2 regions of the Neisseria oralis genome follow, and region 1 is predicted to be linked to the other one. Evidence: riboswitches for the same ligand, from Rfam matches in the RefSeq annotation. Region 1 holds a riboswitch; the other holds the start of a gene.

Region 1 (4,151 bases):
GGTGTAGGGGTCGCTGCACAGACCGTAGTAATAATCCATCTGGGTGCAGCCGGGTTCGCCGCTGGCGGTCAGCTTCTGTTCTTCAGACAGGAAATTGCGGTAGTTGCTTTGATACAGGTTGGCATCCAGCATGCCTTTTTCGCCGCGTCCTTGCAGGGAGAGGGTGTGGGTGGTGCTGCGCTCGGCTTTCAGGTTGGGATTGGGCAACCAATTACCCGAACCGTGGTTGTAGGTGAAATACACTTCGGACGCATTGGGGACACGGTAGCCGGAAGTGATGTCGTAACCGACACGCCAAGCCTGATTCAGTTGCGCCGCCAAACCGGCGAAACCGCTCCAGCCGCTGTAAGTATTGGGTGCGGGTGGGGTTTTGTCGCAGGCATGACAGTCGGCATTCAGTTGCTGCGGCGTCATTTTGGTGTGGTCGTAACGGATGCCCGCGCGACTTGAAAACACGTTGTTCCATTGGATTTGGTCGGACAGCGAGAAACCGTAGTTGGTGGTTTTCACCGGATGCTGAATCGTGCTGGTCGTGCGGGAAATACGGCCGCTGAAATAATAATCGTCGCGGTTTAAGTTTTCGAAATCACGCCGACTGGCGAAGGTTTTGAACGACAGGCGGTGCTGCCCGCCCAGTTGCAACGGCTGGCTGTCCAAACGCAAAGTAAAACGTTTGAATCGGGTGTCCATGCTGCGGTTGTATATTTCGTCCAAATCCTTCTGATTGTAGTTGCGCGTCCAGGTGGAATAATCCATCGGGAACGAGCCTTTGTTGTTAACCGCCGCCACTTTGGTTTTCTGATAATCGAAGTCTGCCTTCAACAACGACAACCAATTTGAATCAGGCGTCCATTCGTAAAACAGGTTGGCATTGCGCCGTTTGTTTACATCGTCGGCTTCGCGCCACGCGGAAGTCATCAAATTATAAGATTCTTCATTTGTGTAATTATGTCCCTGCTGGCCGTTGAGCGACGCGCCGATACGGTGGTTTTCGTTAATCTGATAACCGATTTTGGCCAAGAAGCTGTGGTATTTGTGTTTGGACGGATCAGGAATGCCGCGTGCCGAACCGCGGATATTCGTGCCGCTGCCCGCACCTTCCACCGCATAGCCGCGGTTGCCCGCGCTTTCGGTTTCATGGCCGCGCCGTTGTGAATACAGCAAGGCTGCATCGACGCTGCCGTTATCCATGCCGAAGCCGACTGTGTTCGTCCATTCGCGGTTGCGGCTGCTGTAACCGTTTTTCATCATCACGCCGAACTGCCGCTCCGGCAGCAGCAAATCACGTCCTTGCAGGGTTTGGTAATTCACGCCGCCGCCCAAGGCGCCGCTACCGGTATTGAAAGAGTCCGCCCCTTTTACGATGTCGATGTTGCGCACCAACTCAGGGTCGATGGACAAGCGTGAACTGTTGAAATTGCCGTAGCGGGCATACAGTGAGTTTTCTTCCGAATCAGGCAGGCTCACGCCGTCGATGCTGACACCGACACGGTTGCCTTCCACGCCGCGAATGGCAAAGCCTTTCTGATGGCGGCCGCTGTCGCTCAGGCCGACATCGGTGGAATAGCGCACCAAGTCTTTGTTGTCGCGTATCATTTCCTGTTGGATGCGGCCGAGGTTGACCCGTTCCACGGCGGCGGGCGCGTTGCGATGTCCTTTTACCGTTACCTGCTTCAGTTCGGTCTGTGCGGGAGCGGTTTCGGATGCGGCGTCGTCCGCGGCGAAAACGGGATTGCCGAAGATGCTGCCGATAAGGGCGGCAAGGGGGAGTATGTGTGATGGTTTCATGGCTTAAATATCTCGAATGATTGAAATAGCCCGTTATTGTGGAGAATCAGTTTTTGTATAAAATTGTTAATGATAATATAAATCGTTTTGTTTTAATCTGCAATTTCATTTTTACATTTATTTAGGAAAATGTTGTTTTATTAGGCATAAAAAGAGGTTTTACGGCTTGTTTTTGTAATATACCGTTAATTAAGTGGTGGTTTGCTTATTTGCAGCGACGCGCGGCCTGTTTTCAGACGGCCTCAATGAAGTGAACGGCGCGGTTTGCGCCGGTATGCCGGTTTGCGCTAAGATAGCCGCAGAAGTCGGGGTGCTGCTGCCGTAACGGGTGGCGGCTGAGATGATACCCGTGAACCTGATACAGATAATGCTGGCGTAGGAAACTGATGAAACTTTTTGTATTTTTTCGTTTTTTGGAAAAGCACGGCTTCCGCCCGGTTCGGAAGGCGTGCTTTTTTGTATTCCGGCGCGGTTTCAGACGGCCGGCAACACGTTTAGCGGAGCGGTGATTATGCAGATTCGTTTTTTAGACAAGGTGCGCAGGCAAAATCCGTTGGTACACAACATCACCAACGGCGTGGCGATGAATTTTACCGCCAACGGTTTGCTGGCGCTCGGCGCGTCGCCGATTATGGCGGACGAAGTATCGGAAATGGCGGACATGGCGGCGATATGTTCCGCGCTGCTGATTAATATCGGCACGTTGCGCCGGCAGACCGTCGAGGCGATGCTGGCGGCGGGGAAGGCGGCCAACGCGCGCGGGATTCCGGTGGTGTTCGATCCGGTCGGCGCGGCGGCGACGCAGTTCCGGCGCGATACGGTGGAGCGGCTGCTGGCCGAAGTCCGGTTTGCGGCCATACGCGGCAATGCGGCGGAAATGGCTTATATTGCGGGCGGCGCGTGGCAGGGTAAAGGGGTCGACGCGGGCGGCGGCGCGGCAAATGCGGCGGAAGTCGCGGCAACGGCGGCGAAGCGTTACGGCTGCGTGGCGGCGGTGAGCGGCGCGACCGATTATGTTTCAGACGGCCTCTGCACAGTCGCGGTGGCGAACGGTACGCCGCTGTTTCCGAAAATCACGGCTTCGGGCTGCCTGCTCGGTTCGGTCATCGCGGCGTTTCTGGCCGTGGCGCCGGAGCAGGAATATTTGGACGCGGCCGCCGAGGCGTGCACGGTGTATGCCGTTGCGGGCGAGACGGCGGCCGAAGGGCTGGCGGCGGCGCAGAGCGGTACGTTCGGCGTCAGATTGGTGGACAGCCTTGCGGCGGTAACGGCGCGGCAGGTCTCGGAAGCGGCACGCACGAGTGTGCAGGCCGTCTGAAAACACAAGGAGGTTGGAAATGGAACAAGAACGGTTCGTACAGACATTAACCATCGCAGGCTCGGATTCCGGCGGCGGCGCGGGCATTCAGGCGGATTTGAAAACCTTTCAGATGCGCGGCGTATTCGGCACCAGCGTCGTTACCGCGGTAACGGCGCAGAACACGCTCGGCGTGGCGGCGGTGCACCTCGTGCCGACCGAGGTTATCCGCAGCCAGATTGAAGCCGTGCGCGACGATTTCCAAATCAGCGCCTTCAAACTCGGTATGCTGGGAACGGCGGAAATCATCGAATGTGTGGCCGAATGCCTGAAAGAATGCAGTTTCGGCCCGATGGTACTCGACCCCGTGATGATAGCCAAAGGCGGCGCGCCGCTGCTGCACGATTCGGCGGTGGCGGCGATGAAGCGGCATCTGCTGCCGTCGGCCGACGTGCTGACGCCCAACCTGCCCGAAACGCAGGTGCTGACCGGCGTCGATGTGGAAAACGCGCAAGACGCCGAACGCGCGGCGCGGATTTTGCAGGATGCCGGCGTGAAGACAGTCGTCATCAAAGGCGGCCATTCGGGCGGCAGCCGCAGCGCGCAATGCACGGACTGGGTGTTCCTGCCCGACGGGGAAAAACTGGAGCTGTCGGGCCGCCGCTACCCGACGCCGCATACGCACGGCACGGGCTGCACGTTTTCTGCCTGCGTAACGGCGGAGCTGGCCAAGGGCTTCAGTGTGGAGAATGCGGTGAAAACGGCGAAAGCCTATATCACCGCCGCCATCGCCAATCCGCTGAACATCGGTTCGGGACACGGGCCGGTCAACCATTGGGCGTATCGGGACTGAAGGCCGTCTGAAAAAACGCGGCCGGCTTCCCGATTCTGCCGGCCGCCGAAATGATTTACAATCCGCACTGTTTTCAAACCAAAGCCGCCGCTTAACGCGGGGCGGCATTTCAGGACAGGATAAAATCATGCAGATTACTTCAAAATGGATGGACGGTATGTGTTTCGTGGCGACCGACGAGGCCGGCCACAGCGTGGTCATGGAAGGTTCGGC
Region 2 (4,151 bases), on a different contig from region 1:
CGTGTATTTTGCCGAATCTATGTTGCAAACGCGCGGCGATAAATTTGCCGGTAAACGCGTGGTCATTTCCGGTTCTGGCAATGTGGCGCAATATGCTTGTGAAAAAGCCATTCAACTGGGGGCGAAAGTCCTGACTGTTTCAGACTCCAACGGTTTCGTATTGTTCCCCGACAGCGGTATGACCGAGGCGCAACTGGAAGCACTGATTGAACTGAAAGAAGTACGTCGTGAACGTGTGGCAATCTATGCTAAAGAGCAGGGTTTGCAGTATTTTGAAAATCAGAAGCCGTGGGGTATCAAATGCGACATCGCTCTGCCTTGTGCGACTCAAAACGAATTGGACGAACAAGATGCAAAAACGCTGTTGGCAAACGGCTGTTTTGTCGTTGCCGAAGGTGCAAACATGCCGTCAACGCTGGGTGCTGTCGAACAGTTCATTAAAGCAGGTATTTTGTACGCTCCGGGTAAGGCGTCCAATGCCGGCGGGGTGGCCACTTCCGGCTTGGAAATGAGTCAAAACGCCATTCGTTTGTCTTGGACGCGTGAGGAAGTCGATCAACGATTATTCGGCATTATGCAGAGTATCCATGAATCTTGCTTGACGTACGGTAAAGAGGGAGACAAAGTCAACTATGTCAACGGTGCGAACATTGCCGGTTTCGTTAAAGTTGCCGATGCTATGCTGGCTCAGGGTATCGTTTAAATCATAGGGTTTAGTATATAAAGGCCGTCTGAAAAATTTGCCGGGTATTCTCAATCCTGTACAAATCTTTTCAGACGGCCTCTTTTAAAAAAACGACCGTCGAAATTTTTATGGAAAACCGTAATCAAAAATTTCGGCGGTTAGTTTTATGCGATTTATTCAAACCCAAATTAAATAGACAATGGCAGTGATAATGAGCGAAATCCAGCCCAGCCAAGCTAAAGGTATGAGCCACAGCGGTTTGGGTGCATATTGTTTGGCTAAATTCAGATTAAGCCATGCGAAAACGGGTGCAGATAGGAAAGAGGCAGTCATGGCGAACGGTATCATTTTTCCGATGGCACTGTTGAAGAACTGTATCAATACAAAGGACAAAATACATACTCCAAAGAGCCAATATCGCAATTTCGTTCCGTCATGACCAAGAGGTTTTTTGAGAAGTAAGTCCACGGCCTGCATGTTGCAGCGGGAATAGCCGTCTACGGCAACGATGGTTGTACCATAAATGCAGGCAAAGGCAACAAAGATAATTGGCAGGCGAGTCCATTCACCGATGCTGTGGGTATACATATCGACAAACTGGCTGATAAATTTCCCTCCGCTTAATGGCGTTGTGGTTTTTCCGTATTGCACTAATGCGCCGAGTGCCATGAACATCAAGGCTAAGACGATAGTTAATATATAGCTGGTATTGAAATCAATCATGCGTTTCGGGCGATAGTCAGGATTAAGCTTGTTTTTTTCAATAACCCACATTGAGCTGGAAACGCTTAATTCCATCGGAGCAGGCATCCAACCCATCAAGGCGGCAAAGAAAGGGATGGCAGTTATTGTCCACGGCGACGTAACAGTGAAATCGGGTGCAGGAGCGGCAGTGCCTTTGTTGAAAGCCATCAAAAGGGCTAGCAAGGTAATGATACTGAGGCTGAACATAATCCATTTTGATATTTTGTCCAAAGATTGATATTGACGGCTGAACAGTAGGATTAAGAAACTGGCAAGTGTAGCAGCATTTAATATGTTGAGAGGAAGGTTAAATGGTAGCAACATTCCAAGCAATACGGCGGAAAGCAGCGTTCCTCCTGCAATATTGATGATGGTGGCGAAAAAATTGAAAACCAAAAACAGATAAAGATAAAGGCGGCCCTTCCCAGCATATCCTTCAAGCAAGGTTCGGTTATTCACGCTGCTGTAATCAAAGGCAATGCGAAAGAAAGGGTATTTTAATAGATTGACTAATAAAATAAAAAAGGCAAGTTGGTAACCATAATATGCACCGGCTTGAGTGGAAGCAATGATATGGGAGCCGCCGACACAAGATGAGGCCATGATGATACCGGGGCCGAATTGGCGTGAAAAGTTTTTCCAAAACATTTGGATTCCTCAAAGCTGACAGGGGATGAGACAAACAAAAAACCTGTTTCCTAAAAAAACGAAAGAAACAGGTTTTTTAAATCATCAGCTTAAAGCAAACTCCCCACGACAGTATTAACTGTATCGGGTGCGAAGGGTTTTTCTCAGCCGCATGATGCAGCACCCCTGTTTCCTTGGAAAGAATGATTCTAGCAAATTCCGATATGGGTCGAAAGGCCGTCTGAAACGGTTGCAAAAATGCCCGCCGGTGGGGGCGGGCATTTCTTGATTGGAAGGAATTAACCTTTGCGTGCGGGCAGTTTTTCTTTAATGCGTGCCGCTTTACCAGTCAGACCGCGCAGGTAGTACAGTTTGGCACGACGCACGTCGCCACGACGTTTCACTTCGATTTTTTCTACGGAAGGAGAATATAGTTGGAATGTACGCTCAACACCTTCACCGCTGGAAATTTTGCGGACGATGAAGTTGCTGTTCAAACCGCGGTTACGACGGGCGATAACGACACCTTCGTAGGCCTGTAAACGGCTGCGGTTACCCTCTACTACGCGTACGGAAACGACTACGGTGTCGCCGGGTGCGAATTCAGGGATTTCTTTGTTCAAACGAGCAATTTCTTCTTGCTCTAATTGTTGAATCAAGTTCATTGTTTTTCCTAAGTTATGATTGGATTTCCTGTTGCTCTTGCAAGATTTCTTTTAAGAGGCGGGATTCCTTTGGGATTAAACTGTGCTTTGCCAATAAATCGGGGCGGCGCTCTAAAGTGCGTTGCAGCGATTGTTTCAACCGCCACTCGGCTATCAGGCCGTGATTGCCCGAACGCAGTACGTCCGGAACGCTCATGCCTTGAAATTCTAAGGGTTTGGTGTAATGAGGGCAGTCCAAAAGGCCGTCTGAAAACGAATCTTGCTCGGCGGACTGAATATCGCCCAATACGCCCGGTATTAACCGTAATACAGCATCCATCAACATCATGGCCGGAAGTTCTCCGCCGGAGACGACGAAATCCCCCATACTGATTTCTTCGTCGACACTGCTTTGCAGCAAACGTTCGTCTATGCCTTCGTAGCGGCCGCAAAGTAGAATCAGGTTTTCCGATTCGGCCAATTCGGCGGCTTTTTGCTGTGTGAAAGGCTGCCCTTGCGGACTTAGGTAAATAACCCTGCCGCCGCCACAGGCTTGTTTCGCTTGGTCGATTGCAGCTTGTAATGGCGGAGCCATCATTATCATTCCTGGTCCGCCGCCAAAAGGACGGTCATCGATATAGCCGAGTTTGTTGTCGGCAAATCTGCGCGGATTGATAGCTTGGAACCGCCAGAGTTTTTGTTTCAATGCGCGACCGGTTACACCGTATTCGGTGATACTGTCGAACATTTCGGGAAACAGGGTGATGCTTTGTATAAACATCAATAATCCAAGCCCCAGTCTGCCGTGATGGTTTTGCTGTCGTGATTAACGGTTTCAATATAGTTGGATACAAACGGAATCAGAATTTGCTTGTCTGTGCCCTGAATGACTAATACGTCGTTCGCGCCGGTTTCCATCAGGTTTTTGACGGTACCCAGTGTAATGCCTTCCTTGTTGACGACGGTCATGCCGACTAAATCCGTCCAATAGTATTCGTCTTCTCCGGCAGGGGAGAATTCGTCACGTGGAATTTCTACGGTATAACCGCGTAAGGCAAACGCTTGGTCGCGGTCATCAATGCCTTCGAACTTAACTTGGAGTTCGTCTCCTACCAGCTTCCCGGCTTCAAGCACAACATTCAGGGTTTTCCCGTTTTTGCTTAATAGCCACTCGGGGTAGTCCAACAGACTGTCCGGGTATTCGGTATCAGCTGCGATTTTCAACCAGCCTTTAATGCCGAATACGCCTTTAATGTAGCCCATGGCTACCCGTTGTTGAGTGTCGGTCATGGCAGGAATTGTGGATTTAAGCAGCGGCTTTTTGATTTTTAATCAATTTAGTGACTGCATCGCTGACTTTTGCGCCTTGTGCAATCCAGTGGTTCAAACGGTCTGCGTTCAGACGTACGCGTTCTTGTTTTTCGTTTGCGACGGGGTTGTAGAAGCCGACG

Evidence for each region. Region 1 has a riboswitch for thiamine pyrophosphate ahead of thiM (hydroxyethylthiazole kinase). Riboswitches for the same ligand answer to the same signal wherever they lie in the genome.
Region 2: it holds a riboswitch for thiamine pyrophosphate, as region 1 does, so the genes downstream of both, ACI43T_RS03420 (NRAMP family divalent metal transporter) here and thiM (hydroxyethylthiazole kinase) in region 1, are expected to answer to the same signal.

The regions. Positions count from the first base shown of each region.
Region 1 is NZ_JBJGEB010000007.1:39,309-43,459, forward strand. Features, by position in the region: gene ACI43T_RS07830 (TonB-dependent hemoglobin/transferrin/lactoferrin family receptor) at 1-1,788, opposite strand, end outside; gene ACI43T_RS07835 (hypothetical protein) at 1,982-2,113, shown strand; TPP riboswitch at 2,085-2,187, shown strand; gene thiM (hydroxyethylthiazole kinase) at 2,300-3,106, shown strand; gene thiD (bifunctional hydroxymethylpyrimidine kinase/phosphomethylpyrimidine kinase) at 3,126-3,938, shown strand; gene ACI43T_RS07850 (OsmC family protein) at 4,066-4,151, shown strand, end outside.
Region 2 is NZ_JBJGEB010000003.1:5,321-9,471, forward strand. Features, by position in the region: gene gdhA (NADP-specific glutamate dehydrogenase) at 1-703, shown strand, start outside; gene ACI43T_RS03420 (NRAMP family divalent metal transporter) at 863-2,077, opposite strand; TPP riboswitch at 2,161-2,254, opposite strand; gene rplS (50S ribosomal protein L19) at 2,356-2,721, opposite strand; gene trmD (tRNA (guanosine(37)-N1)-methyltransferase TrmD) at 2,735-3,481, opposite strand; gene rimM (ribosome maturation factor RimM) at 3,481-3,990, opposite strand; gene rpsP (30S ribosomal protein S16) at 4,007-4,151, opposite strand, start outside.